One region of the Pseudoalteromonas sp. SR44-2 genome, then DNA from elsewhere that is predicted to be linked to it. Evidence: predicted binding sites of a transcription regulator. Region 1 holds the regulator's gene; each other region holds the start of a gene.

Region 1 (8,058 bases):
TACGCCACCAAGCATAAAATCCCATTGCCATAGCGCAATAACACCCGCAATTAATAGTGACCACAAAATACCGTTTAGCGCGCCAATGGCCAGTTCTTTCATCATCAAGAAACGTTGGTTTGTTTGGTTTATATGACCTACAGCAATACCACGGATAACAAGCGTTAATGATTGGCTACCAGCAACACCACCCATAGAAGGGACAATACCGTTAAGCACAGCCAAAATAGGGAGCACATCTAAAGTGCCTTCAAAAAAGCTAGCTACAAAAGCAGCTGCAAGTGCGGTTAGTAAATTAACTCCTAGCCAAACTGAGCGTTTTTTAGAGCTTTTTAGTACAGGCGCGAATGTATCCTCTTCATCATCAAGACCGGCTAGGCTTAATAAGCTATGCTCGGCATCTTCTCGGATTACATCAACGATGTCATCGATAGTAACACGACCGAGGAGTTGGTCGTTATCGTCCACCACAGGGGCCGATATCCAATTATGGCGCTCAAATAATTGCGCTACTTCACTTTCATCCATTGAGATTGGGATAGACTCACAATCTTCATCCATTAAATCGCGCACAATTTTTTCTGGCGGATTAGTTAATAATGTACTCAGCGATAAAGCGCCTATAAAGCAGTTATGTTTATCAACAACATATAAATCATCTGTACCCTCTGGTAACTCACCACGCAGTCTAATATAACGAAGTACAACATCGAGTGTTACATCAGGGCGAATGGTCACCGTATCGGTGTTCATTAGCGCACCTGCTGAACGCTCTTGATATGACAGTGCTTGCGTGGCACGTTCACGGTCTTGAATGTCCATCGCGCTAACAACGTCTTTATAGACGGTATCTGGCAGGCTACGTAATACTTCACCTAAGTCATCGTGGCCCATATCTTCAGTTGCGGCGGCAATGTGCTTAGGTTCCATTTGGGCAATAATGCCTAAACGAACATCTTCAGATAATTCTTCAAGAACATCACCCTGCACATCAGGATCGACCAATTGCCAAAGCAGTCGGCGAATTTTATGCGGTGATGATTCTAATAATAATGCGGTATCACAAGGAGCCGTTTTTGCGAGCATGCGCCTAACTTGAACAAATTGACCACTATTGAGTGACTTCGTCACCTGTTTTAGTTGCTGTAGTGGGTAATCTTGTTCAAAAGCTTCAGGCATTGGCGTCCTTTATAAATTGTTATATTACTTTATGGGGGGGGAGGTGAGTTAACTGGCGTTACTAACCTATCTATTTTATATATCTGTTTTAATTGAAGCATTAGTAATGCGAATATTGTTTTTATAAAACAGGTTATTCTTGTTCATTAAAGCGTTGTGCTATTAATTCTCCAACAGCGTGTAAAGCTTGCTCAGAATCAGGGCCTTTACAAACAACTTTAACTTCTTTTCCTTGGCTACTTTCAAGTAACATTAGTGCAAGTACGCTATCGCCTGCTGCTTCTTTGTCATCTTGGAATAATGTGATTGTCGCATCAAATTGTACTGCTAATTGCGCAAGCACAGTAGCTGCTCTGGCGTGCAAGCCTAATTTGTTTTTTATTAAAAAGGTATCTTCACAATGCATAACTTACTCTACCTAAGCTGAACAGGTGATTATTCAGCTATATTATTTTTCTTGCTCGCGATGGCGAATTTTTACATTGGGATGTGTCATTGCAAAACTTTCACCGATAGTTTGCGCTAAATACACAGAGCGATGTTGCCCGCCTGTACACCCAATAGCAATGGTTAAATAACTGCGGTTATTTCGTTCTAAATGCGGTAACCACGTTTGCACAAATGTTTGAATTTGCCATGTGAATTTTTGCACTATGCTGTGATTAGCTAAATAGTCTTTAACCAGTTGATCTAACCCATTTAAAGGCTTCAACTCAGGTTCCCAGTGTGGATTTGGTAAAAAGCGTGCATCAAATACGTAGTCTGCTTCTTTTGGTATACCGTGTTTAAAACCAAATGATTCAAATGTGACAATCAGTTGCTTATCTTTTTTACCTAAAATCTTTTCACGAATAGATTCAGCGAGTTGATGAACACTTAAATCAGTCGTATCTATCATAAAGTCGGCGCGAGTGGTTAATACATCAAGTAATTCTTTTTCTTTTTTGATGGCTAAATCAAGGGGCAACGAGTCTATTGATAGTGGGTGTAATCTGCGTGTTTCAGAAAAGCGTTTGATCAATGTCTGATCGTCGCTATCTAAATAAAACAACGTAGGGTTTGCAAAGCCAGGCAAGTATTCAAGAATATCGTTAAATTCATCTTGTTCTTTAGGGATGTTGCGCACATCTATGCTAACAGCAATTTTATCGTAGCTATCAGATACACTGCGAACTAATGAAGGTAGTAGGTTTACTGGAATATTATCTACGCAATAATAACCTAAATCTTCTACAACGCGCAAAGCAACCGACTTTCCAGAACCAGAACGGCCGCTTATGATAATTAACTCCATTTAACACCCTTTATAAAACTATGATTGATCGACAATAACTTGGTAAAGCTCAGTATCAGATTTTGCACTGCGTAACTGTTTACAAAAATCTTTGTTGTTTAGTTTATCAGCAATGGTTGCTAGAGTCTTTAAGTGCTGCTGGTTATCGCCATCTGGTACGATGAGTGCGACAAAAATATCAACAGGGCGATTATCGATTGCATCAAAGTTTATTGGAGTTTCGCTAACGAGCACTAAAGCCAAAGGCTCTTCTGCACCGCTCATTCTTCCATGAGGAATAGCAATGCCACGCCCTATACCTGTACTACCTAATTTCTCTCTGCTCATTAAAGCATTAAGAATATCTTGTTGCGGTAAATACGGAAGTTTGTCGTGAGCAAGTTCGCTAATGAACTCTAAAATTCTTTTTTTGCTATTAAAAAGGACCGCAGCTTTGCTGCAGTCCTGGCATATAAGTGAACTTAATTTCATCATATTAGTGTCGAGCAAGCTTCTCTTTGTGTTTGATTACTTGGCGATCGAGCTTGTCGATCAACGAGTCAATAGCGGCATACATATCTTGATGTTCTGTAGAGGCAAATAGCTCAGCACCGCTTACGTGTATTGTGGCTTCTGCTTTTTGATTTAACTTTTCTACATCGAGAATGACATGAACATTATTAATATGATCAGAGTGTCTTTCAAGCTTCGCAAATTTAGTATTAATATAGTCTCTTAGTGAATCGGTTAATTCTACGTGACGACCAGTTAAGTTTAGTTGCATAAGCATTACCCTTTTAGTTTAGCGTCTTAAATCAGACTTTTACGCTGATTTGACGGTGGAATAGCAAGAGATTCGCGGTATTTTGCGATTGTACGTCTCGCTACTTTAATTCCTTGCTCAGCCAATATATCCGCTATTTTGCTATCACTCAATGGTTTTGCTGAGTTTTCTGCTGCGATTAATTTTCGGATAAGCGCACGTATTGCTGTAGATGAACATTCACCACCGTTTTCAGTACTTACATGGCTTGAGAAAAAATATTTAAGCTCAAATATACCACGGGGTGTATGCATGTACTTTTGAGTAGTCACACGCGAAATTGTCGATTCGTGCATTTCTACCATTTCAGCGACATCATTTAAAACCATTGGTTTCATGGCTTCAGGGCCATGTTCAAAAAAGCCTTGTTGTTGCTTAACAATACAATTAGTAACTTTTAATAGCGTGTCGTTTCTACTTTCTAAGCTTTTAATAAACCATTTAGCTTCTTGTAAATGTGAGCGAATAAACTGGCTGTCGCCACTTGATTTTACAGTGCGAGACATTGCCGCGTATTGGCTATTAACACGAATTTTAGGCATGCTATCTGGGTTTAATTCGACAACCCAGCGGCCTTTAATTTTTTTAACTGACACATCAGGAACAACATACTCAGATTCTTCCCTTACAATAGTATCTGCAGGTTTTGGGTTGAGAGTATGTATTAGTGTCATCACTTCTTTAAGCTCTTCTTCTTTAAGCTTAGTTTTTTTCATTAATGTACGATAGTCGCGAGCTGCTAATAGATCAATATGCTCGGTTAAAATCATTTTCGTTTCATTAATGTAAGGTGTTTCTTTATCAAATTGATTAAGCTGAATACACAAACACTCTTGTAAACTACGTGCAGCAATACCAACAGGATCAAACAGTTGGATGCGTTTTAATACCGCTTCAATTTCATCAAGTTCGACTTCGTTATCATCTTCGTTTTCTTGATTAAAGCTTTCTAAAATCTCTTCGCAGCTTAATGTTAAAATACCTGAATCATCGACGGCCTCTACAATCGCAATAGCGATGGCTTCATCGGTAGGGCTAAATGGCGTTAGTTGTAATTGCCACATTAAATACTCATGCAGCGTTTCAGTAGAGGCGCCTTGGTATATTGATTCGTCTTCAGGCATTGGACCTGATGAGGCTGCAGGAGCGGCACTCATGTACTCATCCCAACTGACATCCATAGCCATGTCGTCACTTAGCGTGTCTTTTGCAAGTGCTTCACCAGTATCTTGTTCATATTCGCTCGGAGCATCATCAGCAGATGCGCTAACAGTTATGTCATCGGTATCAGCTTTTTGCTCGTTTTTACCAGCAGCGTCTTCAGAATAGTCTGCCTCTTCAACCTCTAATAGTGGATTACTGTCGAGAGCTTCTTGTATTTCTTGCTGGAGATCCAATGTACTGAGTTGCAACAAACGAATAGCTTGTTGCAGCTGTGGAGTCATTGTAAGTTGCTGGCCCATGCGCAGCTGTAGTGATTGCCTCATGTATCTCTAACAATCCTTTTATGTTGTTATAATTAATACTAGCAGATGCTTAAAGACATGGCGTAAATGTTACAGCCTAAATTGCTCGCCTAAATAAACATCGCGTACTGTTTTATCATTTAATACGTGTTCTGGAGTACCTGATGCAATCAGCTCCCCATGAGAAACAATGTAGGCTTTTTCGCAAACATCAAGGGTCTCTCTTACGTTATGGTCGGTAATTAATACTCCAATCCCACGATTTTTAAGATGTTCTATTATTTTCTTTATATCTAATACCGAAATAGGGTCAACACCGGCAAACGGTTCATCCAGTAATATAAATTTAGGATCTGCTGCCAGCGCTCGTGCTATTTCTACACGACGACGTTCTCCACCCGATAATGCCATACCTTGGCTATCACGAATGTGTTGTATGCTAAATTCATCTAATAAGTTATTGAGCGTGTCTTCTCTGGCTTGTTTATTTAGTTCTTTGCGCGTTTCTAAAATGGCCATTAAGTTTTGATAAACAGTCAGCTTTCTAAAAATTGATGACTCTTGCGGTAAGTAGCCTATGCCTAATCTAGCACGACTATGCATAGGTAAAAGAGTAATATCGTTATCATCAATAGATATTTTACCTTTGTCGCTAGGAACAAGCCCTACAATCATATAAAAAGTCGTTGTTTTACCAGCACCGTTAGGGCCAAGTAAGCCAACTATACTGCCAGCTTGTACTTCAAGGCCGACGTTTTTTACAACTTCACGACCTTTATAGCTTTTTGCCAATAGTTCTGCTTTTAATGTGCTCATGGTTGACCTTTATCGCCTTTTTTACTTTTTTTAGTTTCGATCGGTACTAAAATTGTGTGAACGCGGTCAGTTGAGTTTTCATCTTTTTCGGCACTGATGAGCTGCTGCTCTATGTCGTAGGTAATGCTTTTAGCATTTATTTTTTGTCCGGCTTGCGATACTTGTGCATTACCAACAAGCGTTAAAAAACGCTTAGATACATCATAACGTACTTCATCAGCACTGGCGCTCATAGTCGTGCCGTCTGATTGCTTTTCTTCAAAGTGCGCAGGGCTACCTGTGGCAATTAATAATTGTTTATTATCACCAAGTTCATCACGTTTGTGTACTTCTAGGCGATCGGCTGTAATGCGGCGATTACCGTGAATAATCTCAACGTTTTTCTCAAAAATACCCACATTAGCTTTTAATTGACCTTCTTGCTTGTCGGCACTTATTGAAATTTGATTGGCAGCAGGTTGCGTGTTTTGCTCTGCAGCACTACTATTAAACGCTAGTATAAGTGTAGGAATTATAAGTGATTTTAATATTTTATTGGTCATAATATATGGTTCGCGTATGGTTAATTAGTTTTATCACTTCGGTTTTTAAGTCGGCTTCTAGGCCTTTACCGGTGATTTTTAAATTGGGTCCAGTGATAATGACGGGTTGCTCCGAACGCATTGTTAATAACTTTATATCAACCTGAATATTATCAGCATTGATTTTGTCTATCATGGCGTTATCGGTTAAATTTTTGGCAACCACATTACCTTCTAAAATTAATTGTTTATCTTCGTATAATGTTGCTTCGTCTGCATTTATTTGCCACGTTTGTTGTTCGTTATATAAAGTGAAAATGGGTTTTTCGAAAAACGTGAAACCTAATTGCTGGTATAGCTCCATTTTAGCCGCAGTGACTTTGTGGCTAATTTTACCTTGCTCATCATAGGCTGTCTGTTTGAGCTCAATAGCTATGTAATCAGGCTTAGCAACAACTTCAGGCTCAGCCTGAGGCACAATATTTGTTTGTGTAAAATAAGGGTACCAAAGCCAAACCATACAGCTAATGAATAAAACGCTTAATATTATGCGCGCTGCATTCATGAACTAGTGCCTTGTGTAGTCAATGCTTTACCATTTTCAAGCATGAGCAAATCGGTGAGTTCTCTCACAGCACCAAAACCGCCAGGCATTTGCGTTACATAATGTGACAAACGCTTAATAAGCGGGTGGGCATCATTTACTGCAACGGCAAAGCCTACTAACTCCATAACAGGCATGTCAGGACCGTCATCACCAATATAAGCAATTTGTTCATCGCTAAGGTTGAGTTTATCTTTTAATTCTTGATAGGCAATGAGCTTATTTTCTTGGCCTTGATAAATATGCTGTACGGTTAAGCTGCTCATACGTTGTTGTACTATCTGTGAATGACGACCAGTAATAACAGCTACTTCAAAGCCACTGTTTATAAGTGCTTTAATGCCAAAACCATCTTTTGTATTAAATGCTTTTAGCTCTTCACCTTGATTGCCAAGGTAAATACGGCCATCAGAAAATACACCATCAATATCGCATATAAGTAGTTTTACTTTTTTAGCGCGTGCTTTTGCATCATCGCTCAGCGGTTGATAGAGTTCTTCAAATTGCATTTATAACACTCCTGCTTTTAATAGGTCTTGCATATTTAATGCGCCAATAGGTTGGTTTTTCTCATTGACGACGATTAGGCCATTTATACGTTTACGTTCCATAATATTGAGCGCTTCAGCGGCTAAAATATCTTGCGTAGCTGTAGTGCATGACTTAGTCATAACAACATCTATTTGTGTTGTATGAATATCAATTCTTTGTTCTAAAATGCGACGTAAGTCACCATCGGTAAATAACCCTACGAGTTGCTGATTTTCATCAACAATGGCTGTCATACCTAACCCTTTAGCTGACATTTCTATTAGGGCATCTTTAACTGTTTGTGAAACATCAATAATAGGTGTATTTGCGCCGCTGTGCATAACATCTTTTAAAGTAAGTAATAAGCGCTTGCCTAAACTACCACCTGGGTGAGATAGCGCGAAGTCATCAGCTGTAAAGCCGCGAGCTTCTAATAATGCAACTGCCATGGCATCGCCCATCGCAAGCGTTGCAGTGGTACTTGATGTAGGGGCTAGGCCCAATGAACAAGCTTCTTTTTCTACTTTAATGCACACATGTACATTAGCAAGGGTTGCCATGGTTGATTGCGTATTGCCAGTCATCGCTATCATTTTGGCACCAAGTCGTTTTAAAACCGGAATGATATTTAAAACTTCGCTGGTTTCCCCTGAATTAGAAATAAGCATAACCACGTCATTTTTAGTGATCATACCTAAATCACCATGACTTGCTTCACCAGGATGAACAAAAAACGCAGGGCTGCCAGTACTTGCAAGGGTTGCCGCTATTTTATTGCCAATATGGCCTGATTTTCCCATGCCAATAACAATAATACGGCCTTCACAGTCGTACATTAATTGGCA
Region 2 (8,058 bases), on a different contig from region 1:
GTATTTGATTAACGTAGTAAGTTTGTTTGTATGCAGCGCTTTAGCGAGTGAGGTAAATATCGTAAATATAGCGCAGGAGCAGCGTGTGCAATATGCTCGTGACGACTACCTTAACGAACTATTAGAAAAAGCATTGGTGAGCGCACAATACCCTGCAGAAATTAACCCCGTTTTAATTCATCCCCATCAACAACGTACTTTAATAGCGCTCGATACAAAAAATTTAGATTTATACTGGAGTATGAGCAGCCCCGAAAGAGAGTCTTTAGCTATTGCGATTAAAATCCCATTATTTAAAGGCTACATAGGTAAGAGGGCGCTATTAACAAGTAAGAACAGCATTGCTAGATTTAAAGGTATTACTAGCTTAGATCAGCTAGGTAGGCTTTCTGCGGTGCAAGGTCATGATTGGCCTGATACAAAAATAATGGCGTTTAATGGCCTGCATATAAGGCCGTTTGCAAATTATCAGGCTATGTTTGCCTTAACAAGTGCAGGGCGTATTGATTACTTCCCACGTTCATTTATCGAGGTTAATTCAGAGCTAGCGGCAAATAAACAAAGTAACCTAGTAATAGTACCTAATTTATATATGAGTTATCCAACAGGGTTTTATTATTTTGTATCAAATAGTAAGCCAGAGCTTGCAGTGGCAATTAAAAAAGGGCTTGAGATAATGCAAAAAAATGGCGAGTTTGATGCTTTATTTGATGAATATTTCGCAAAAGATTTAAACTCGTTACCTTACGAAAAAGGTAAAACAGTAGAACTGAAGCTAGATAACCCTTATTTTTAAGCACAAAAAAAGGAGCCTGAGCTCCTTTTTAGTATGCTATTAATAGCATTTAATTAGCGAAGTAACGACTCAGTTAATACTGGACGAATTTCGCGAATAATTGCTTGAGTCAGTTTTGGTGAACCACAGATAATATTACCGCTGTGGTTATAGTTATTACCACCGGCGAAATCTACAACCATACCGCCCGCTTCTTTAACCATTAGTTCGCCCGCAGCAGAGTGCCAAGGTTTTAAACCAATTTCAAAAAATCCATCAACACGGCCAGCTGCAACGTATGCCATATCTAAAGCAGAACAACCTGCACGGCGAATATCAGCAGTGTGTACAAATAATGCTTTAAACGCTTCAGTGTATGCATCCATGTGGTTTTTGTTTTTGAACGGGAAACCAGTAGCAAGTACAGTGCCTGCAAGAACCGTAGTTTTGCTAACGCGTAGACGTTTACTGTTTAACTGAGTGCCTTGACCGCGAGATGCAGTGAAAAGCTCACCGCGAATTGGATCATAAATAACAGCTTGGTCTAAACGACCTTTAACTTTAAGTGCGATAGAAACCGCGTAATGAGGGATACCTTTGATGAAGTTAGTTGTTCCATCGATAGGATCTACAATCCATTGGTAATCATCATCCTTGCCTTTATGCTCACCTAGTTCTTCACCAACAATTGAGTGAGTAGGGTAAGACTGTAAAATAGTGTCACGAATTACGGCTTCGGCTTCTTTATCAATGTTAGTTACTAAGTCGTTAGCGCCTTTTTGTTGCACTTCAACTTTTGATAAATCTTCACTTGCGCGAAGTAAAATTTTGCCTGCGTTGCGCGCAGCGCGAACCGCAATGTTTAACATTGGATGCATGGTATTACCTTTGGGTTGTAAAAGAACGTTTATATATTTCAGCCGGCGTATTTTAGCGACTTTTGCCATAAAGTAAACAATAAACCCCAAATACTTGTGTTTGTTTTTTATACAAGATTGAAAAGTGTATATATTTTTAAAAAATAATTATCTGCATTTAAATAAATTAATTTTAAATAACACTTTACCTAAAGTTAACTTGAGGTTTTATCGTGCTCCTAACTTAACTGATAGGATAACATTATGTATTTAGAGCACGTAAACTTAGTCGCGAGTGATATAGATAGTATGCTTACATTTTATCGCGCTGTATTTCCACATTGGTCGATTAGAAGTGAGGGCAGAGGCGATTGGCATGGAAAACCAAGACGCTGGGTACACTTTGGAGATGACACGCATTACATTGCGATAAGCAGTCATGGTGAAGGTGAAAACAGAAACTTATCGGGCCATCAAATTGGTTTTGCACACTTTGCTTATGTAACTAATAATTTAAGCGCAGTAGTAATGCGCTTAAATAAAGTGGGTTTTACTCTAAGCAAGCAAGGTAACGAGAATCCTTTCAGAAAGAATGTCTACTTTATTGATCCTGCAGGGTTTGAAGTTGAGTTTGTAGAGTATTTAAGTGATATACCAAGCGAGCGAAATAACGATTTATAATAAAATACTAAGCAGCACGCTAAAGTGCTGCTACTCAATTATAGTGAGCGATTATTATTACCCGTGCCAAACTGGGTTTTTAGCTCATTTGCAAAACTTATAAATTTTTCTTTAATTGTGCGCTTTATTTTCACCTCAACCGAGCCCATTACTGCCTTTCCTTCAATATGAATTGTAGGGCCTTGGCGTTTGTTAAGCGACACAGATTTATTTTCAAGGCTACTTAAAATACAAAACATTTTAGACACTACATTGACATGCTCTGGTACGTAAATTTCATCGCTACCAAAAATACAGTTAACGTGAATAGTTACATTTTGATGCGCAAAAATAGCATCGGTAAAATCAAGCACCACCGATCCCATAAAGTTACTCAAATATATATTTTTTGGCACAACCCACTGACCACTTCGCTCGTTAGATCCTAAAATACTGCGTAATGTAAAATCATCATCACTGTTTTGCTGTGCACTATAATGTGGTGTAAATTGCGATTGTTTTTCTGCTTTATATTGCTGATCGGTATTAAGTGTTAAGTCTTCTACTAAGGCTAGCAGAGCTTCGTTATTAGGTGCATCCATCGCATTATCTAAACGTCTTTCGAATGCATCAACAGAAATAACACCATGACTGTAATTATAAATTAATTGATCAATCACTTGTTCGCGTACTTGCTCTATTGGGCGGTCTTCAACTTTTACAGACATGAGTTATTCCTTATTATATTTACTATTGATACTGCTCTTGTAGTTAGGCTGCAAACCGCGTACCAAATATAATTTCATTAATTATCAATTGGTTATTTTTTAACGGTGTTTTTTGTTTTGTTATATTAACGATAGATTAACCAAAAGAGCAATTATCTAGCTATTTTCACTATTTGAGAAAGTTTTACCGAGTAGCCTGTAAATAGTTACACAAACATAGATAAGGTTTTATCTTTTAATTAATTCAAGTCTTTGAATTTTAAGTATAAATAAAGTTGGCCTGAAGCTCGCATTAGTTAAAGTGTCTTTAATCAAAAGGAGAAAGATTATGAAAACATTTAACAAATCTATTATCGCAGCTCTAGTTCTTGGTACTACGGCTATGGGTGCCCAAGCAAACAGCTGGGAAAACGAAAGTAAAGATGCTTGGATTGATGGTAAGGCAGAAACCGTTCTACTTATGAACACTAATCTAAACAACTTTGACATTAACACTGATGTAAAAAATGGCAAGGTAGTACTTACAGGTAAAGTTAATAGCGAACTCGATAAAGAGCTAGCAGAAGAACTTGTACTTAGCCTAGATGGTGTAACTGATGTTGACAACAGCCTTACTGTTGTTAAAAGCATGGACACCGAAGATAAAAGCAACGACATGATGGACGATGATGATAACGACCTAACGGACGCTAAAATCACCACTGTAATCACAACTCGCTTCCTGTTTGACTCAGAAGTAGGTGGTACAGACATTGATGTTGATACCGACAACGGGGTGGTAACTCTGAATGGCTCTGTAGAGTCTGAAGCTGAAAAGCAACTAGCAGTTAAAATTGCTAAAAATGCTGAAGATGTTCGCGACGTAGTTGATAAACTAGCTATTGTTGCTGAATAATACAGTATAGTTAAGGCCCAGTAATACTGGGCTTTAAGTCTTTTCAATGTTTAATTTAAATGGAGTTTGATCATGGATATTATTCGTATAATACTTTCGGTTTTATTACCGCCATTAGGTGTGTTTTTGCAAGTTGGCTTAGGTATGCATTTTTGGTTAAATATTCTATTAACACTGCTAGGTTATTTCCCAGGGTTAATACATGCAATCTACATTATTGCGAAAAAATAATGACAGATTATATATTGTGTAAGCCGACTACTGAGGTTTAGCTAAATACTTTAGTACCGATCGGCTCACAATATTAGTTTTTAAAGAATTTTTAGATAGTTTTTAGATAGTTTTTTAGGTTAAATCCAATTTTTAACGCCCTTCAACCCTTTGATTTACTTCCTTAACTCTCTCCCAATATTATTTTAAAACTATACTTATTGTTTACTAATAAGCTTTCCAGCTAACAGCCGCGCTCAGATTCTGACTTGATGCCATTTAGGAAATCTTCAACATTAGTGTGTTTATACATCTATAATATACAATCAAATACTTTATTATTTAGTGACAATATTACCTTCACTTCTAGTGTTATCATTAAACTAGGTTTTAGGCATATTGAGGCAGTTAATTGAATATTCGACTTATAATGTCAGGCGTTGTGTCTTTCGTTTTTTATTTTAGTTGGGCCTACTGGGCAAATAGTGCGGCAGACATTGCTAAATCGGTTACGCTTCAAGCTGCATTAGTGCAAGGTTTGTATAGTGGATTTGTAACGCTGTTTTTTACCTTTATTTTAGAAATGGTCGTCAACAAGTATAAGTTTAGTTATGTAACGCTTGCGTTTGTAACTCCAATTATTTGTATGTTTCATTCTAAAACACCACAAAACGTAGCAATACGACAAAGCTTCAATAATGCAATTAACTCTAGCGCCTCGTATTTAAGTAACAAAAAAATAGCAGGTGTACTTTTTGCGCCTATTATTCCGATTACTGTTCAATCGAGCTTAGTGATTATGGTGAATGTAATTAATCAGACACCTAATTTGCCACTTACAGTAGCCCCAAGCATATTTTTTACAGCCTTGTATGCCTACACATATATGTTAGCTTTGCTTAAAAAGTAGAGGGTTAAATATAAAAGACTATATGGGATAGGTTTTGTTTATAATTTAATGCAGTGAATAGCACGGTAAATACCTTACATTTTATGTTTATGCCCACTTAAAAGATTACTATTTAAGCAGTTAGCTTGTTGATTGTTAAAATAAAGGTTTTTGGTAGTGACAAGCACCTAAAAAGTTTTTATACTGCAACCCGCTTTAGTCGCTCTGTGACTGAACGCTTCAAAAATTAACTGCCTGGCAGTTATATAAAGTTGGCCCCTTAGCTCAGTTGGTTAGAGCACACGACTCATAATCGTTAGGTCCCCAGTTCGAGTCTGGGAGGGGCCACCACTTTTAAAAGCTTTCCAAGTAAATACCTACTAACCGAAATTACCTCGTGCTACCTCTGTGCTACTTTTAGTATAGCAACTTTTTTTATTAACTATCTAATACAACCTCATTTCAGCATCTAGGGATTCGATAAAGAACTATATAGGGCTCTATTAAATTTCAACTTAGGTGAAATCAACAAGCTTTTCGTTAACAAAGCTTTAGTAATAGTTTTAAGCGCTACTATATTTGCTTACAATTACGCAATAAGATTGGTACGTTCAATCGGTTTTTCCGACCTTGCTATATCAGCAAATTCTACTTTTTAGCCCTGTTTATAAAGTCCATAGATTTCATTTAAGCCCCTTTCGCTATGAGGTTGGTAAGTTTTAGGCGCTTGCCGCCTAAAGGCGCGGCATACCCCATGGCCAACACAGACTACGCAGTGAAAAGCCAGTCAAGCTAGAAATCGCCCGAAGGGTTGCGTAGCAAGGGGGCTCCGCTTGCGGGGTTCCGATTTATGGCTTTACAGGAATTGAACGAAGTGGTTTGGGATTAAGTATCTAATAAGCTAATATTTATTTTTATCTTTAGTAGCATGAAACTACAACTAATTAAAATTTATAATCCAAAATTTATTAATAGCTTTGGTTCATGCTATTGTGAGTTTGTGTGTTGGTCTGTTGTGTCCTCGGTCTTATTAAGAGGAAAGTGTGCCCAGTAGACATCTTTACAGGGATTTAAAAGAAACTTACATTATATGAAACCAGAATATTTAGGTGCCAGAGCCTCAAACACTGGCGATGATTTTCATGAATGGTGGGCACTTCGTCTAGCATTACAATTACTCGAACCTGACACATCGTTGGTTGCTGTTACAGTTGAAGGCGTAAATCTTGATGATGAAAATTCTCCGGAGTTAACGGAATGGGACTCTGTTGATTGTGGCTTATTTTATGGTGGCCATTCTATAGAGCAAGCTGAAAAGGTTGTCATTGAGCAGCTAAAGTACTCTGCATCAACACCTGACAAAAATTGGACTGTTTCGGAACTAACAAGCTCTAAATCAAAATCTTCAAATAACAGTATTATTAAGGGGCTTGCTGATTCATTTACTGCAATATTAAAAGCTAGGCCAGACCTGATTGGTGCTGGTGAGTTAACAATCAGGCTAGTCAGTAATCGCCCTATTGGTAAAGACCTTCAAAAATCGCTTTCCGATTTCAGTAACAAAAAGCATGAAACGCTAAGAGTTGCTAGTGGCCTTAACAAAACAAATTTCAAGAAATTTATTAAACTCTTCGACTTTTCTGACTGTGGTACTGGTTCTCGCTTTGAGCAGGAAGAAAGCGCGATTAATGAGATTCTAGCTCTTACACTGAGTGCTGACCGGGGGTTTGTGCTGGATTTGAAAGATCGTATTCATAAGCTGATGCTGCCGGAGGCTACAGGAAGTTATATAACAAGGGAAACAGTGTTGACATGGATGAATGTGTCTGACCCTCGAGCTCTATTCCCATGCCCTCCAAGGCTCAAAGTAGCAGAAAATCCTATTAACAGAAATGCTGCTGTTGCGATACAAACTGCCATGGTCAATGGCGATCAATTTATATGCCTGCATGGAGAAGGCGGTAGTGGAAAAACGACCGTACTAAAACAGGTTGAAAATTTGTTACCTGAGGGCTCAGTCATGATTACATATGACTGTTATGGTGCTGGCACTTATATGGATAGTGAAGCCTATCGACATAGACCGAAAGATGCCTACCTGCAATTAATCAATGAAACCTCGGCTCGATTGCGATTACCTTTGTTGATTAGCCAGGATACTTCTGTAGATTTTATTAAGGCTTTTGCTTTAAGAATCGAAAGTGCAAGCAAAGTTTTAGAGGCACAAGAAGCTAATGCATTATTGGTTATCGTTATTGATGCTGCGGATAATTCTGTAACGGGTGCAAAGCAGTGTAAGCCAGAAGAAATCAGTTTCGTTCATGAACTGATTAAAATCGGAAATCTGCCAGCTAATGTTAGATTGATGATTTCTGCAAGAACTGGACGTTTAGATTCCTTATCTATTCCATCTAAATACAACTCAGTAGAAATTTCTAACTTCTCATTGGAAGAAACAGAGCTCAATGTATTAAATCAATTTCCCCGCGCAGCCAAAGCATGGATAGAAGATTTTCATAATTTATCTAACCGAAATCCACGAGTGCAAAGTTACGCATTTGACTATGCAGAATCAGATGCGGGCAAAGCGATTGAATTTTTAAGGCCCAATGGAAAAGGGTTGGAACAAATCTTTGAAGCCCGCTTTGAAGAGGCTATTTTGAAGGAGGGTAATTCTGACACCTTGTCTCTTGTTTGCTCATCGTTAGTAGCACTACCTGCACCAGTTCCAAAGCAACATTTAGCTAGTGTTGTGGGGATATCAATAGAAAGGGTTAATGATATTGTTTCTGACCTTCCTGGAATGCGTATTCTTGAGGATAAAGTAGGGTTTCTTGATGAGGATGTTGAATTTTTTGTCAGAGAGAAAGCGCAGCCAAGGCTTTTGGAAGCTTATAAGCGTTCAGCAGCACATTTCAGTGCCAATCATGAAAGTGACGAGTATTCGGCCATGCACTTGGCTTCAGCGCTATTTTCAGCTGGGCAAGGTCAAGAAATCATAAGAATCATTGAGGAAAATGAAGCACCAAAAGCTATAAAAGACC
Region 3 (8,058 bases), on a different contig from region 1:
CTTATTAGGTTAATAAGTTAAAAGTAATAGCTTAATGGTTAGCTAACTAATACATAAAGTCAGTATTAGTATTTTAAAAAAGGAGGTGGCTTTAGCTACCTCCTTTTGTGGTTTAAGAATATAAACTAAGCTATTGTTGGTTTAATTAAGTGAAAAATAGGAATCTGTTATGAATACAATTACTTCAAACGCAGAAATTACAACATTACCGACCCCCGTTGCTGGTGATGATAAGCAAGCGGGGCAAGCTGCTCGTTCTTTGACTGAGCGAGCAGTTGATGATGTAAAGCAAACGGAAGTGCTCAATCAACAAAATCTACAGCAAAACCAATACAAAAATAACAATCAAGATGAAAAAGATCAGCCCTTAGAGCGCGAACAGCTAGAACAAATGGCGCAACAATTGCAGGATTTTATGGGTGAAATGAATCGCAGCTTACAATTTAAAGTTGATGAAGATTCAGGACGTGATGTAATCAAAGTGCTCGATAAAAACAGTGGCGAAGTTATTAAGCAATATCCTTCTGAGGAAGTGTTAAGTTTAGTTTCTAAACTGTCTGAATCTGCTGGTATTTTAATTGATCAAACGGTTTAGTAGGTAGTTTGAATTACTAATACTAAGTTAGTTTATTTTTGAGTATTTAAGAGGTGAAGTATGTCTATTACATTTAATGGTTTAGGTTCTGGGTTAGCAGTGTCAGATATTGTTGATGCACTAGTTAATGCTGAACAAGCACCTGCTGAAGCTCGTTTAAATACTACTGAAAGTAAATTAACTACGGATATTTCTGCTGTTGGTGCACTTAAGTCAGCACTTGAAAAAGTACAAACTTCAATGGAAGCACTGGGTGATAGTGATAACTACCAAAAGCGAACTGCATCTGGCAATGATGATTTTATATCAATTAGCTCAGATAAAGACGCTCAGCCTGGTAGCTACAACGTAAAAGTAGACGCATTAGCACAAGCTCATAAATTATCTTCCCCTGCATTTGCCGCTGACGAGGCAATTGGAGCTGGCGTAATTACAATCGGTTCTGGTGCAAATAGTTTTTCTACTGTTTTATCGGCTACAAATACGTTAGAAGATTTACGAGACCAAATTAATAACGGCCCTTTTACTGGCAGTGATAGTAATGATTCTGTTGTTGCAACTATAATAACCAGTGATACCGGTCAGCATTTAGTACTTACAAGTAAAGAAACTGGCGAAGACAACGCAATTACAATTACCGTACAAGACGATGACGGTACTAATACTGATACAGGCGGGTTATCTCGATTAGCTTATGATGTATCAGACGCAGACCCTGCTAACCACACAACTAATTTAACACAAGTTAACGCTGCTCAAAATGCACAAATAACAATTGATGGTACGTTGACGGTATCAAGCAACACTAATGAATTTAGTAACGTGATTGATGGCGTGGATATAACAGCTAAAAAACCGCACGATACCGACGACGACATAAGCGACATATCAATTACCGAAAATAATAATAATATTAAAACAGGTTTAAATAGTTTTATCAGTAGCTACAATGAGTTGTTAGAGCTGAGTAATAATTTAGGTGCATCTGGCGAAAGTGGAGCCGGAGTAATGGCTGGTGACTCACTACTTCGTGGTGTTATGTCAAAGCTCCGTAGTGAAATCACCGAGTCAATTGACTTAGGTGATGGTAATTCGTTATCACTTTCGCAATTAGGTGTTGAAACAGATCGCTACGGTGTTTTAACCCTAAATACAGAAACATTGGATGAGCAAATAGACTCTAATGTAGATCTGGTTCAACAGTTTTTTATTGGCACAGATGAAGATGAAGGTGGTTTTGCTCAGTCCTTCGATGAGCTAATGAGCTTTTATACAGATTCTGACGGTATTATCCAAAACCGAATAGACAGTAAAACGAACCAACTTGATGATTTAGATGATGATCGCTTGGATCTTGCCAGTAAAATGGAGTCGCTATCTTCTCGATTATATGCTCAATATAATGCGATGGATTTATTAGTGGCGAGCCTTAATAACACCAGCAGTTATGTTCAAGCTCAATTAGAGAATATGCCAGGCGTAGTAAGAGATAACTCTTAGTAGATAAATGTAATATTAAATTAATAGCTAAATTAAGAAAGCACAAAAAAACCGTTATTTAAAACGGTTTTTTTGTGTTTTCTATTTGAGTAGATTTTAGCGACTTGCTTTATAAGCTTTAATCGCCTTACCTGATTTTTTATGTTTAATAATAGCTTTAGATGACTCGTTTTTTGCACTATTCGCTTTAACTAAAATGGTATTTATACGAAGCTGAATTAATTCTAATTGCTTTGCGCTTGGGCCGTCGCTGCTTTCGCACCATTGCTTTAGTTCAACATTTAAAGTGTCTAAAAGAGGCTGAGCTTCATCTGCATTATCATCATTTACTAAGACTTCAATTTTACTAAGCAACGTTTGTATGAGCTCAGAGCTGTTTGTTAGTTGCTCTGAAGATGTTGGCGAGTCCATAATTGAAATTAAACCGCAGGGCTGCGTTGATCTAGCGGGATGTTATCCCAACCTTCTTTAATTTCTTTAACAATACTTGATACTTCCACAATTGCTTCAATATCGTTGTTTATGTTCGCTTGCGTTAAACGGCGTTGGCAGTAATCGTAAAGTGCCAATAAATTGTTCGAAATACTAGGGTCTTGCTCTACTTCTAAATTAAGTGCGTCTTGCAGTGCACCAAATAATAAAACACAGGCTGAAATGTTTTCACCTTTTTTTTGTATTTCTTTGCGCTCAATAAACCCTTTTGTTGCTGCTAAGCGACCGATAATATTACTGAATATAAGGTTTATTTGTTCGTAAGGGGCCATTTCGGCAATGCTGCTAGCACGAACTTGACCGTATTTTTTTACTGAGACATGAGCCATGGGATGATCCTAAAATTTAAAACAATAAAATTATGTGAAAGTTGATGTAAAAACTTACATAAAAATTTAATAAAGCTTTTATACTTTTACAAGAACAAAGCAATATTAATGCCAAGCATTTTCACTTATTTATATATCGGCATTAGTAACTTCAACTTAAATTTATAATTGAGTTTATTTACTAACAATAGCATTTTTATAGCCGAGTAAATTAATTTTTAGAGCTAAGTTATAGCTAGGTAATAACTAAGTTAAAACTATAACCCATACTTAATGATTAACTATTAAGTATGATTGACTTAACTAGCCCGCCTGTTTTTTGGCGTTTATGTCAAAAAACTGCCGCTATCACTTGCATCCATGCTGAACTGGCTTACAATTTAACTAATTATACAAATTAGTGAAAGTACGGCTCGCTAAATATGATCTTGATTTTAGATAATAATAACAACCGCGCAATAGGATTAAATGCTTCACTTGGCTTTATTGGTGAAGCTGTACAACTATTAAGCGAAGACTGCTTTGAACAAGAATGCAAAAAATATCAGCAGCAAGAATGCATGATTATTTTAGGAGCGTTGCAATCACTTGACCACGAAAGCTTAATTAAACGCTATCCAACATTACCGTTTTTATTAATTGGCGAAACGCTAAAACCACTATTAAGTATAGCTAATGTGGTGGGGCTTATTTGCGAGCCATTTAATCACGAAGTGACAACGCAGTTACTTCACGATTGCCAGCAGTATCAGCGCATGTTGCCAAATGAGCATAAGCATTCTAAACCACATAAAACTTTTGACGGACTTGTTGGTGAAACAGAGGCCGTAAAAGATGTTCGCTTTTTAATTGAACAAGTGGCAAAAACCGATGCTAATGTTTTAATTTTAGGCGAGTCAGGCACAGGTAAAGAAGTGGTTGCCCGTAATGTACACCTGCTTTCAAAGCGCATTAATGGACCGTTTGTACCTGTAAACTGTGGTGCTATTCCGGCAGAGCTGCTCGAAAGTGAACTATTTGGCCACGAAAAAGGCGCGTTTACTGGTGCTATATCGGCTCGTAAAGGGCGCTTTGAACTAGCTCAAGGCGGGACGCTATTTTTAGATGAAATAGGCGATATGCCACTGCAAATGCAAGTTAAGTTGCTGCGAGTATTGCAAGAACGCAGCTACGAACGTGTTGGTGGTACAAAGGCAATCCAAGCTGATGTACGCGTTATTGCGGCCACGCATCGTAATCTTGAAACAATGATTGAAGAAGGTAGTTTTAGGGAAGATTTATATTACCGCTTAAATGTATTTCCTATCGAAAACCCATCGCTGAGTGCACGAGCTGATGATATTCCGCTGCTTTTAAAAGAGTTAATGCGCCGTGTTAACGACCAGACTGGTTCTACCGCTAAGTTTACAGAGCGCGCAGTTGAGAGCTTAAAAGAACATGCTTGGCCTGGTAATATTCGTGAGCTTGCTAATTTGGTGGAGCGTATGGTTATTATGTTCCCTGACAAAGTGGTCGATATTCCTGATTTACCTAACAAATATCGTTACATTGAAGTTGAAGCCTACGAGCCAGAATACCCTGAAGAGTTAATGGAAAAAGACGCCTTTAACGACATATTTAGTACAGGCTTTAGTGATTACGAAAGTGAGCCAGACGCTGAGTTTAGCCAAACGGGTAGTGGGCTATTGCCAGATGATGGTATTGAACTTAAAGATTATTTAGCCGAACTCGAAATAAGCTTAATAACCCAAGCGTTAGAGCGCTATGATTACGTTGTAGCTCGCGCTGCAGAGATATTAGGGGTCCGCAGAACAACACTCGTTGAGAAAATGAAAAAGTATAATCTTTCAAGAGATTAAGGTTTAAAAGCAGCTGTCAGTGTTTAGTTATAAATTGGCCAAACACAGTAGATAAATAACCCCTCGTTTTGTAGGTGCGGTTTTATACCGCACTTTACTTAAAAATATTAGCAAGAGCGCGAAGTAAATTCGCACCTACACGGTTTTTACTTTTGTTGTAGACGCTAGACTTGCTCGCGTGAAAAACAAGACTTTTAATCATTTAAATAAAACGTTATTTCACAAAGAGAAAAACGAAGATAAATGAGAAACCATAGTCAACTTACGCTTTACTTCTCTAAAGCGCAGCGTCTCTTAACCTCTTTGTGAACTAATCACTTTTATAGTTATAAATCACTTACTCACTAAAAGCCTTAATGATTTCTTCTTTTCTAAAACAATCATTACTGTGATCGTTAACCATACCGCAGGCCTGCATATGAGCGTAAACCGTTGTAGGACCTAAAAACTTAAAACCCCGTTTTTTTAAATCTTTCGCAAATGCGGTTGATGCCTCTGTAATTGCAGGATAGTCCTCAATATTATTCAAATTACTTATAATCGGTTTATTATCGACAAACTGCCATTGGTAGTTACTAAAACTTCCAAATTCTTTTTGTATTTCTATAAAGCGCTTTGCGTTGTTAACAGTTGCCACAATTTTTAAGCGATTGCGCACAATTCCCTCATCAAGCATTAGTCTCTCAACGTCATCTTGTGTGAATTGTGCCACTTTATCTACATCAAAATTAGCAAATGCTTTTTTGTAACCGCTACGCTTTTTTAAAATTGTGTACCAGCTTAAGCCGGCTTGCGCTGATTCAAGAGTGATAAATTCAAACAGCTTTGTATCATCATAAAGAGGGACGCCCCATTCTTCATCATGGTAAATAACGTAGTCGGGTTTAGTGGTGTCGAGCCACGGGCAACGGCACTTTATTTGCTCACTCATTATTATTCCTTTTTGTGTGCGTCATTTTTATGTCGCTCAAATTATTGATGTAACTTAATGATAAGTATGTAAATAAATATTGGTATAAATCGTGCATTTGGACATATATCTACATCAATTCGAGATTTGATTATGGCCCTTGCTAGCGTGCTAAAACCACAGTTTTTTTCTGCAAATCAGTATAACCCATGTTTACTTCAAGAGGAGTACATTGGTGAATTAAGCGATCTGCGCAAGCAAGCAAGTTGGCTTTCGCACTTGGTTGATACCATGCCAGCAGGTGTGGTTGTACTTGATGGCAAAGGGTTGATTGCAAAAGCGAATCAAATAGCGATTGATATGCTTGGCGAGCCACTTGAAGGCGAACGCTGGTTTAATGTTATTCAGCGCTCTTTTAGGCCACATCAAGATGATGGTCATGAAGTGTCTTTAAAGGACGGGCGCCTAATAAAGCTTGATATTACCGCTCTAGCACCAGAGCCTGGGCAACTTATTTTAATGACGGATTTAACCGAAACCCGCCGCTTACAAAAACGTGTTGCACATATGCAGCGATTAAGCGCGCTGGGTAAAATGGTTGCATCATTAGCGCATCAAGTCCGTACGCCGCTCTCAGCCGCTATGCTGTACGCTGCTAATTTAGGGTCTAAGCGCTTACCCGAAGCATCTCGTGATAATTTTCAAACAAAGTTAATGTCGCGTTTAAAAGATTTAGAAACTCAAGTAAACGACATGCTGTTATTTGCTAAAAGTGGCGATCAGCAAGTTGTTGAGCAAGTTTCAATGCAGCAGCTTTTAACCGAAGTTAAAGCAGGTGCCGATGCGATGGTCGCACTTAATGAAAGTGAGCTGGATGTAAGCTTACCAGAACCCGATATACAAATAGTTGGTAATAAAACGGCATTGGCCAGTGCTATTCAAAATCTAGTGCACAATAGTATTCAAGTTATTGGCGGTGGCGCAAAAGTAAAAATTAGCGCACAAAGAGATTTAAAAGATTTAGATATGGTTCGTATTAGTGTGAGCGACAATGGCCCAGGTGTTGATTTAAGCCAAAGCGATAAAATTTTTGAACCATTTTTTACTACAAAAAGTCAGGGCACAGGTTTAGGGCTTGCTGTAGTGAGTTCGGTGGCTAGTGCGCACCAAGGCCGTGTTGATGTGACTAATAATACGCAGGGTGGTGCCTGCTTTAGCTTGTTACTGCCTATTAAGGCAACATCTAAATTAGAGGGGTCATTATGAGTAACACTATTTTAGTTGTCGAAGATGACGCAGGGCTTCGTGAAGCCTTAATAGATACCCTTGAAATGTCGGGTATTGAATGTGTTGCAGCGAGCAGTGCTGAGCAAGCAATGTTACTGCTTAAAAAAGATCAATTTTCGCTTGTTGTAAGCGATGTGCAAATGGGCGCAATGAGTGGACTTGATTTACTACGCAGTATTAAATTAAACCACCCTGATTTACCTGTATTGATGATGACGGCCTATGCCACAATTGACGATGCGGTAGAGGCCATGCGCCTAGGTGCAATTGACTACATGGCAAAACCATTTGCACCTGAAGTGCTGTTAAATATGGTGAGCCGTTATTTGCCTGAAAAAGCAAAAGAAACCGACGGCCCCGTTGTTGCTGACCCAACTAGTATTCAATTATTGGAGCTTGCAAGTAAAGTAGCACGCTCTGATGCAAGTGTTATGGTACTTGGTCCAAGTGGTTCAGGTAAGGAAGTACTTGCGCGTTATATTCATGATAAGTCGAGCCGATGTAATGAGCCATTTGTAGCGATTAACTGCGCGGCTATTCCTGAAAATATGCTCGAAGCCACGTTATTTGGTTACGAAAAAGGGGCTTTTACGGGCGCGATTCAAGCATGTCCGGGTAAGTTTGAGCAAGCACAAGGAGGCACTATTTTACTTGATGAAATTACTGAAATGGACTTAGGGCTACAAGCTAAACTTTTACGCGTACTGCAAGAGCGTGAAGTAGAGCGTTTAGGGGGGCGTAAAACAATCCAGCTCGATGTACGTATTTTGGCAACCAGTAATCGTGATTTAAAAGAAGCTGTGGTAGATAATCAGTTTAGAGAAGATTTATATTACAGGCTTAATGTTTTTCCACTAATGTGGCGTCCATTGTGCCAACGCCCTGACGATATTATTGTATTGGCTAAGCATTTAATTGAGCGCCATATAAGTAAAAGCAAAGAGCCTATGGCGTATTTAGATAAAGCTGCTGAGCAAAAGTTACTGGCTCACGCGTGGCCTGGTAATGTGCGCGAGCTTGATAATGTTATACAGCGTGCGCTTATACTGCGCACGGGTAACACAATAAACGAGCATGCTATTTTTA
Region 4 (8,058 bases), on a different contig from region 1:
TTTTTCATTGTGTTGCCTTTTAAATTAAGTGGCCAATGGCTAAATCATATCAGGTGATTTATAAACACACTATTAAAGCGCTGTACATAAAATAAAAAACTAAAAGAAAAAACCTAAACTAATAATCATTAGTTTAGGTTTAAGGGGCAGTAGCATAAAAAAAGTTACGTATTACCTCACTTTAAAAACAACATCCCCTATTTTTAGATTTGAATATTCAGGCTCAACTAAAGATAATTCGTTATTATCAATCATGCTTTTAAGGTATCTAATCTCTTCAGGATTTTCGACATTCATATACCTTGAGCGCCACTTACCCATGTCGAATAACCAGAAATATGCGGATATATTTTCATTACTTTCGTCAATCACTATAAAATCGAGTTCATCATCTTTGTTTAAATCCATGCCAATGAAATAGTAAGTATGTTCTTTTAAAGAGTTACGATCGTAAAAATGTTGTTCAGAAAATACTGCCTCTATTAAACCTTGAGGTATTAGCGCTTGTGATGGCCAAAATACACTGCGCTCAATAAAATCATCGACTGTGTGTTCAAGCGTTAAAGCAAACTCATTATTTACATACATCCTATCGATGATAGCGTATTGCTCTGGGTGACTCGTTTCAATTTTCTGTTTTAATAACTGCATAGCTAAATAACCTTGGCGACCTAAGCTGTGCTCAAAATAGTAATAGTCAAACTTTTCTATTGTTACTTTATTTGCATTTAAACGCGCTATTTGGCTGTTTGTAGATAAGCTTTGAAAATTTAATAAAGGGGAGTTAACAGCAAGCATACTAACGAGCACCACCCACCCCATCACAATATTTATTTTGCTAAGCGGCTCTAGCCAATTGTCTCGCTTTGTTATAATTCCAACAAGATAACTAAACGAAAAACACGCCAATAAAAACCAAATTAAAATGCCCCAACAACGATCTACTGTTAGCCCATGCTGCTCTACCCGTAAGTAAATTCCATAGGCAGAAATAACACTATAAACTGGAAGTAACGCAACGCTTATAAAAACGAGTCGGTGCAAGAGCATGTGATAAGGGCGAACTGATGAGTCATCTTTATAAACAGTGTTAACAAAAAACAACGTGAGCACCTGCAGCCACATTACTAATAAACTGCCACTTCCGGTCTCCCATAATTTATTGAGTCCGGTAAAAGGAAGTGTTGCTAAAAAACCGAGAGAAATAACTGATAAAACAGGCAATAAAAACTTAATTAAAGTTTGTAGTAAAAAAGCGATATTATCTTCAATGTTCAAAAGCTTTCTAAATATGACACTCGCAAAGGCAAATGCGAGCGTTAAGGTTGGGATCCAAAACCATTCATTTCTTAGTAGCTCAGAGAAAAATTCTATATCTAAAATATCAAATAAAGCCGCACCTAAATTTAGAATTCCCCAAAAAATAAGTACAAACAGCCAACATTCTCCAAATATTATAAAATTACGCCAAGAGAGCTTAAATAAACGACTGTAACTAATATTTTCTGAGCTACCAAATTGTTGTATGTACATAAGGCCTTTAAAGCCAGCTATTAAACTAGTAAAAATAAAAACTGACATTAAAGTGTTATTACTTACGTACTCTTGAGGCTCTTGCTGAAAGCCAACATACGCCCCCAATAAAGATAACAACAAGGAAAAAGGAAGGATTAAAAGCAACGACGTTTTTATATTATTTTTATTAACGGTCATTAGCATTAATAAAGGAAAGCTCATAGAAAATGTAATAAGTGAGACTAACCATGTAGGGCTTGTTGCTGGCCACACATTATTTTCTATACTGCTATACAAAAGGGTAAGAGCAATAGCCTGTAATACGGCAAGTATAATTATAAAAGATTTTGGTAACTGACTATCCATATCTGTTCTCAACAATGGTTTTAGTCAGTTTGCGTTATTCGTTCCTATTTTACAATTGCTTCACATTTTCAAATAAAATGCTTTGCACAGAGCTATATAATCAGCGGTGTAGGTATTATCTAAGTTTCTAATACACAGGGTTGATGATTCTAAATCGCTTTTTACGTAGCTAAATGTCATTAAACTGCGGCTAATCTCTTTATTGGCCGTGGCTTTTACTTGGCAATGAGCATTTAAATAAAGCCCATTTTGAGTAGCAAGCTCTATAAATAATGCGCCTTCAACGCTTGGGAGTATTAAGCTAAAGCGAGAGCGGCTATGGCTTAAGCGTTTAAAGGCATTTATTAACTCTTTAAAACTTAAGCCGTCGGTATGGCGTGCGGTATTACGTGCAGCATTATCGCCTTTTAAACTGTGATTAAAATACGGTGGATTAGAGATAACAACATCAAATTTAACTTCACTACTAAAGCTTTGAATAGTTTGGTGCTTAATACTTATTGTTGGCCACGGACTATTAGCTACATTTTGTAATGCTTGGGTATAGGCGCTTTCGTCAATTTCTACCGCAGTTATATCAAGCTCATTACTGCGCTGCTTACACATTAATGCTAGTAAGCCGGTGCCTGTGCCTATATCAAGTAATGACTTTGCACCGCTTAAATTAGCCCATGCGCCAAGCAAAATGCCATCGGTAGAAACTTTCATTGCACAGTGGTCGTGTTCAACTTTAAATTGTTTAAATACAAAACCAGACATTTTTTCACCTTTTCATTCACCAAGCGCAGCATAGCGCGTATAATCAGGGTAATTGTCCCTTATTTTAGACACTCTATGCAATTTTCTGAATTTGATCTTGATAACAAGCTACTCGATGCCATTAATAAAATGGGCTACGAGACGCCAACCAGCATTCAACAACAAGCTATTCCTGAAGCACTACAGGGGCGCGATATTTTAGCATCTGCGCCTACTGGTACAGGTAAAACAGCGGCATTTTTAATTCCGGCTATTCAGTACTTACTGGATTTCCCACGTCGTGATCCTGGTTTTGCGCGCGTCCTCGTTATGACCCCGACTCGTGAGTTGGCTTATCAAATTCATGAACAATGTGAACTGCTAGCTAAACGCACACACCTAAAAATTGGTGTAGTAACAGGCGGTATTAACTACGGCACGCATAAAGAAATTTTCGAAAAAAATAACGATATTTTAATCGCCACACCAGGTCGATTAATGGAATACCTAGAAACCGAAAACTTTCATGCTGAACACGTAGAAATGCTTATTATCGATGAAGCAGATCGCATGTTAGACATGGGTTTCAAAAAAGAAATGAGCCGTATTTGTGACGAAGCTAAAAATCGTCGCCAATGTTTTTTATTCTCAGCAACACTCGAAGGTGACAGCGTAGAAAGGTTTGCTGAAAAAACATTAAACGACCCTGCACTGCTTGAAGCTGATTCGTCACGTAAAGAAAAAGCTAAAATTCACCAGTGGGTACATTTAGCCGATGACTATCATCACAAACTAGAGCTTTTAGTAAATACCTTAAATGGTCCAGACGTGACTAAAGCAATTGTGTTTGTTAAAACCCGTGAGCGTTTAGAAACACTGATTGGCGAGCTAACCAATAATGGCGTTAAAGCAGCTTGGTTACGCGGCGAAATGCCACAAGACAAACGTATGAAAGCCATGGAAAACTTCCACAGTGGCAAAACACGTATCTTAATTGCTACCGACGTAGCTGCACGTGGTATTGACGTATCTGACATTAGCCACGTTATTAACTTTGATATGCCGCGCACTGCCGACGTATACGTACACCGTATTGGTCGTACTGGCCGTGCTGGTAAAAAAGGGATTGCAATATCATTAGTTGAAGCACACGACATTGGTATTTTGTATAAAGTAGAGCGCTACGTTGAACAAAAACTAAAACGCCGTGTAATTAAAGGTGTTGAGCCACAGCATAAAGAAGCTAAGCCTCCGGCTAAAAAGCGTAAAGATCCAGTAAAAATGAAAGCCAAGAAAAAGGCCAAGGTTAAAAAGAAAAAGTAACCTAACATATTTTTATTCTAAGCCGACTTTTGTCGGCTTTTTTAATGCAAGCCTTACAGGCTCTGGTGTTTGTACCTGTTACATATGTAACCCAAGCATGTAACTCATACTCATTTAAATGTAATTTTTGCCCACCTTAATTCCCACTTAATAAAATTACCTTATATTTCATAGCGTTAATATTGGCACCGAAATTGTAACTACAAAGATAACCTAGCCGATGGAATTTCCATTTTGTGGCTGCACTATTCACCGTAATGTAAGGATTAAGTTATGAACCGCTTCAAGTTAACTATCGCTTTAGTATCATTTTGTTGTTTATTTTTATTAGCTTGCGCTACAAAGGTAAGTGCAGCAACCAACATGGCCGTAGTAAGCAGTGTAGCCACTCAACCTAACCTACAACAAACTATCACCAATACCCTACGAACTAACCCTAACCTGGCGTTAAGTGATATTCGTGTGCAGGTAAAAAATGGTGAAGTAGATTTATACGGTGAAGCACAAACTGGTTTTCAGCGCGCACTAGCTCAAAAGTTTTTAGAAAATATAGATGGGGTTAAAATCATTCGTAACAAAATTAGCGTTATTTAATACGCACCACAAAACCTATTTGTATAACTAATTCATAAGCGCGGCTTGTTACTCCAACACAAGCTGCGCTTTTTTATATTCTTTTTAAGGCAAGTTTTACAGCTGTGAAAAAGATAAAATAAAGCCTAAGCAATACGATTATTCCTCACCCTAAAGCGATAGCTCACACTTATACTTTAGAAGATAGATTTAGAATTGATGCTAGCGTGTTTGTCTTTGCTCTTTTAACCCTTAAGTTAACCCAATTGATACTGAAAAAGCTTACACACATTCTTTAGCCGACCTAACTGGCTTAAAAAAGATGATTTATTTAGTTATTGAAATAGATGAGAGCGTTATTTCAGAGTGTGCGGCAAGGCAGTAAAAAAATCGTTGGGTAAACACTACTTTTACTTGTTAATACTCCCATGGCCAAACGCAACTAATCAGAATTGATATTCAATAAACACAAAACTAGGTATTTAAACTTTTAGCTAATAATCCGTTTATAAAAAAAGCGCATTTTTACTCTGTAAAAATGCGCTATTGGTAAGTAACTATTTCCCAATGCTTTTGCCTAATGAGTTTTAACTAAATTACTCACTTTGGCTAGAGTCAGCACCGTCGCTACTGTCTTTATTGGATGACTGCTGGCTTATTTTATCGCTTATCATGGCATCAAGTTTTTCACCCCCTTTAATGCCAAAGTCGAGCGTACGAATTGGGAAAGGAATACTAATATCAGCTTCGTCTAATGCTTGCTTAACGGCAACAACACCTTTGTGGCGTACCGTCATAAAGTCAGGCTCGCCTGGGTATTTAATCCAAAACCACACCAGTAAGTTAATACTGCTGTCGCCAAAACCTTCGGCGTATACGGCGGTTTCGTCTTTGCGTATTACAAAGTCAAATTCGTTAATTTTATCGACTATAACGTCTTTTGCTTTTTCTATGTCGTCACCGTACGAAATGCCCACTGGCACTTCTATGCGCCTAACACCTAAAGTGGTGTAATTTTTGAGTATATTTCTAAATAAGACTTTGTTTGGCACCAGTATTAATTGCCCGTAAAAGCTCTCTATTAGTGTGTTACGTAGGTTTATAGAATGTATTGAACCAAACACATCATCGGTTTCTATTACGTCACCTGTTTTAAATGGCTTACGTACACCCATTGCTATACCTGCAATTAGGTTTTCGGTCATGTCTTGAAACGCAAAACCAATGGCTAAACCCACAATACCCGCACCAGCAAGTAACGAAGTAACAGTGCCTTTTAAGCCAACAAAATCGAGCGCTATAAATAAACCTATGCACAACACAATAACTTTAAATATTGACGCCATTAAATCGGCAATTTGCGTTGAATCGAGAGAGCGGCGCAACACGTTTTTCATCAGCTTGCCAGCAAAGCGCGCCAATATTGAAAATACTATGGCAATTACAATTGCCACTATAAAATTAGGGATATGGCTGATAACAACATCAAACCACCCTCCGAGCTTTTCCTCTATTAGTTTTTCGGCTTCGCCAACTGACGGAATACTGATCATTTTGTTTGCACCTATTTAATTAATAATCTCATTAATATTAGATATAGTTGCAAATATAACGCCAGTATCAAAAAAGCCATGCAATGCATGGCTTTTCAATTGTTTATTTAAGCTTATGAGCTAATTTTGTTCGTCACGCATAAATACCGGCTCAAGCTCTTTAACTGTTGCCTCAGGGCTAAAGTAATAACCCGCCACAGTAAACTCTTTAAGCTGACTTAATTGCGTTACTTTATTTTCGATAATGTAGCGCGCCATCATGCCGCGTGCTTTTTTAGCGTAAAAGCTAATTACCTTGTATTGACCGTTTTTACAGTCTTTAAAGTGTGGGGTAATAATTTGTGCATTCAATGCTTTTTTATCTACCGCTTTAAAGTATTCGTTTGAAGCAAGGTTAACTAAGTATTGCGCGTCTTGTGCTTTTAATACTTCGTTTAGTTTGTTCGCTATTACGCTGCCCCAAAACTCGTATAAGTTTTTGCCACGCGAGTTTTCAAGCTTGGTGCCCATTTCAAGACGGTAAGCTTGCATTAAATCAAGTGGTTTTAATAAGCCGTATAAGCCAGAAAGGATACGTAAATGGTTTTGTGCGTAATCAAGCTCGCTAGCTTTAAGCGTGCTTGCATCTAAACCGCCGTATACATCGCCATTAAAGGCAAGCACTGCTTGTTTAGCATTACTTTGTGTAAACGGCTGTGCCCACTCACTAAAGCGTGCTGCGTTAAGCCCAGATAGCTTATCGCTAATTTTCATTAAACTGCCAATTTGCGCTGGTGTTAGTTCACGGCATACTTTCATGAGCTCTTCGCTGTGCTCTAGTAATTCAGGCTGAGTGAACTTGTCTGTTGCGGGTGGCGTTTCGTAATCAAGATTTTTTGCAGGTGAAATAACAGTGATCATAGTTAGCTATTGACTTGTAATTTATTTAGTGTCAATTTCAACATTAAATGAAACGAAAAGCACGTTTTGTTTAAATAAATCCTCTCTTAATGACCCATGCATTGCCGTTTTTCTATTGATAAGGACATAAGACCTATCAAGCATTGTCACACTGTTGCAGTATGGATTGTATATATTAAGAGTGATTAGATTTTTCTTTTAACTTGCTTGGAATGAGGAAAGCAAATGACTTCAGCTCTACAAAGGCTAAAACAACATTCATCTATCGTAGCCGACACTGGTGATATTGAAGCTATTAAAAAGCATCAACCAGAAGATGCAACTACAAACCCGTCGCTTTTATTAAAAGCGAGCGAGATTGAAGCATATAAGCCTTACCTAGATAAAGCTTGGAGCTATGCAAAAGAAACCGAGCAAGAGCCAGCTAAACAACTTGAACTAGCATGTGATTACTTTGCTGTGTTACTTGGTAAAGAAATTAGTGAGATTGTACCTGGTTATATTTCTACTGAAGTAGATGCACGCCTTTCGTTTAATACGCAAGCGACTATTGATAAAGCACATACTCTACTTAGCCTTTACGAAAAAGAAGGTGTAAGCAAAGATAAAATTTTAATCAAAGTAGCGTCTACGTGGGAAGGTATTAAAGCCGCTGAGCAACTAGAAAAAGAAGGTACTAAATGTAACCTTACTTTATTATTTAGCGATGCCCAAGCTCGCGCATGTGCCGATGCAAACGTATTTCTAATTTCGCCATTTGTAGGGCGTATTTTAGATTGGCACGTTGCTAACGGTATGGAAAAACCAACCGATCCGCTACAAGATCCAGGTGTTCAGTCTGTACGCAGCATTTTTGAATTTTACAAACGCCATGACTACAAAACAGTTGTGATGGGTGCAAGTTTCCGTAATACAGGCGAAATTATTGCTCTTACTGGTTGCGACAAGCTAACAATTAGCCCTAATCTTTTAGAAGATTTAGGTAACCTTGAAGGCGCACAGGAATACTTGCTAGAAACAGATATTCCTAAAGAGCCAAAACCAGAGCCACTTACAGAAGCACAGTTCCGTTGGTTACATAACCAAGATG

The links. The regulator sigma-54, encoded in region 1, starts transcription at its own class of promoters, with help from an activator protein. The targets are predictions, from matches to a motif close to GTTGGCACGNNNNTNGNNT.
Region 2: the regulator sigma-54 is predicted to act here: its motif matches at 3,069-3,087, upstream of H5115_RS13230 (LiaF domain-containing protein).
Region 3: the regulator sigma-54 is predicted to act here: its motif matches at 3,014-3,032, upstream of fliS (flagellar export chaperone FliS).
Region 4: the regulator sigma-54 is predicted to act here: its motif matches at 4,124-4,142, upstream of H5115_RS16175 (BON domain-containing protein).

What each region holds. Positions count from the first base shown of each region.
Region 1 is NZ_JACJDW010000008.1:33,746-41,803, forward strand. It holds gene mgtE (magnesium transporter) at 1-1,179, opposite strand, end outside; gene H5115_RS06765 (HPr family phosphocarrier protein) at 1,313-1,585, opposite strand; gene rapZ (RNase adapter RapZ) at 1,628-2,473, opposite strand; gene ptsN (PTS IIA-like nitrogen regulatory protein PtsN) at 2,492-2,944, opposite strand; gene hpf (ribosome hibernation promoting factor) at 2,949-3,236, opposite strand; gene H5115_RS06785 (RNA polymerase factor sigma-54) at 3,263-4,762, opposite strand; gene lptB (LPS export ABC transporter ATP-binding protein) at 4,832-5,557, opposite strand; gene lptA (lipopolysaccharide transport periplasmic protein LptA) at 5,554-6,099, opposite strand; gene lptC (LPS export ABC transporter periplasmic protein LptC) at 6,089-6,643, opposite strand; gene kdsC (3-deoxy-manno-octulosonate-8-phosphatase KdsC) at 6,640-7,191, opposite strand; gene H5115_RS06810 (KpsF/GutQ family sugar-phosphate isomerase) at 7,192-8,058, opposite strand, start outside.
Region 2 is NZ_JACJDW010000020.1:66,430-74,487, forward strand. It holds gene H5115_RS13215 (ABC transporter substrate-binding protein) at 1-796, shown strand, start outside; gene suhB (inositol-1-monophosphatase) at 850-1,653, opposite strand; gene H5115_RS13225 (VOC family protein) at 1,897-2,313, shown strand; gene H5115_RS13230 (LiaF domain-containing protein) at 2,352-3,020, opposite strand; gene H5115_RS13235 (BON domain-containing protein) at 3,349-3,915, shown strand; gene H5115_RS13240 (YqaE/Pmp3 family membrane protein) at 3,988-4,146, shown strand; gene H5115_RS13245 (hypothetical protein) at 4,538-5,035, shown strand; tRNA gene H5115_RS13250 (tRNA-Ile) at 5,289-5,365, shown strand; gene H5115_RS13255 (ATP-binding protein) at 6,105-8,058, shown strand, end outside.
Region 3 is NZ_JACJDW010000012.1:24,443-32,500, forward strand. It holds gene H5115_RS20360 (flagellin) at 1-13, shown strand, start outside; gene H5115_RS09240 (flagellar protein FlaG) at 170-595, shown strand; gene fliD (flagellar filament capping protein FliD) at 656-2,095, shown strand; gene H5115_RS09250 (hypothetical protein) at 2,192-2,506, opposite strand; gene fliS (flagellar export chaperone FliS) at 2,515-2,916, opposite strand; gene H5115_RS09260 (sigma-54-dependent Fis family transcriptional regulator) at 3,339-4,775, shown strand; gene H5115_RS09265 (DNA-3-methyladenine glycosylase I) at 5,113-5,706, opposite strand; gene H5115_RS09270 (PAS domain-containing sensor histidine kinase) at 5,839-6,951, shown strand; gene H5115_RS09275 (sigma-54 dependent transcriptional regulator) at 6,948-8,058, shown strand, end outside.
Region 4 is NZ_JACJDW010000031.1:1,183-9,240, forward strand. It holds gene H5115_RS16155 (DUF2147 domain-containing protein) at 1-8, opposite strand, end outside; gene H5115_RS16160 (DUF4153 domain-containing protein) at 172-1,881, opposite strand; gene H5115_RS16165 (tRNA1(Val) (adenine(37)-N6)-methyltransferase) at 1,942-2,640, opposite strand; gene srmB (ATP-dependent RNA helicase SrmB) at 2,716-3,942, shown strand; gene H5115_RS16175 (BON domain-containing protein) at 4,216-4,536, shown strand; gene H5115_RS16180 (mechanosensitive ion channel family protein) at 5,112-6,068, opposite strand; gene yaaA (peroxide stress protein YaaA) at 6,189-6,968, opposite strand; gene tal (transaldolase) at 7,194-8,058, shown strand, end outside.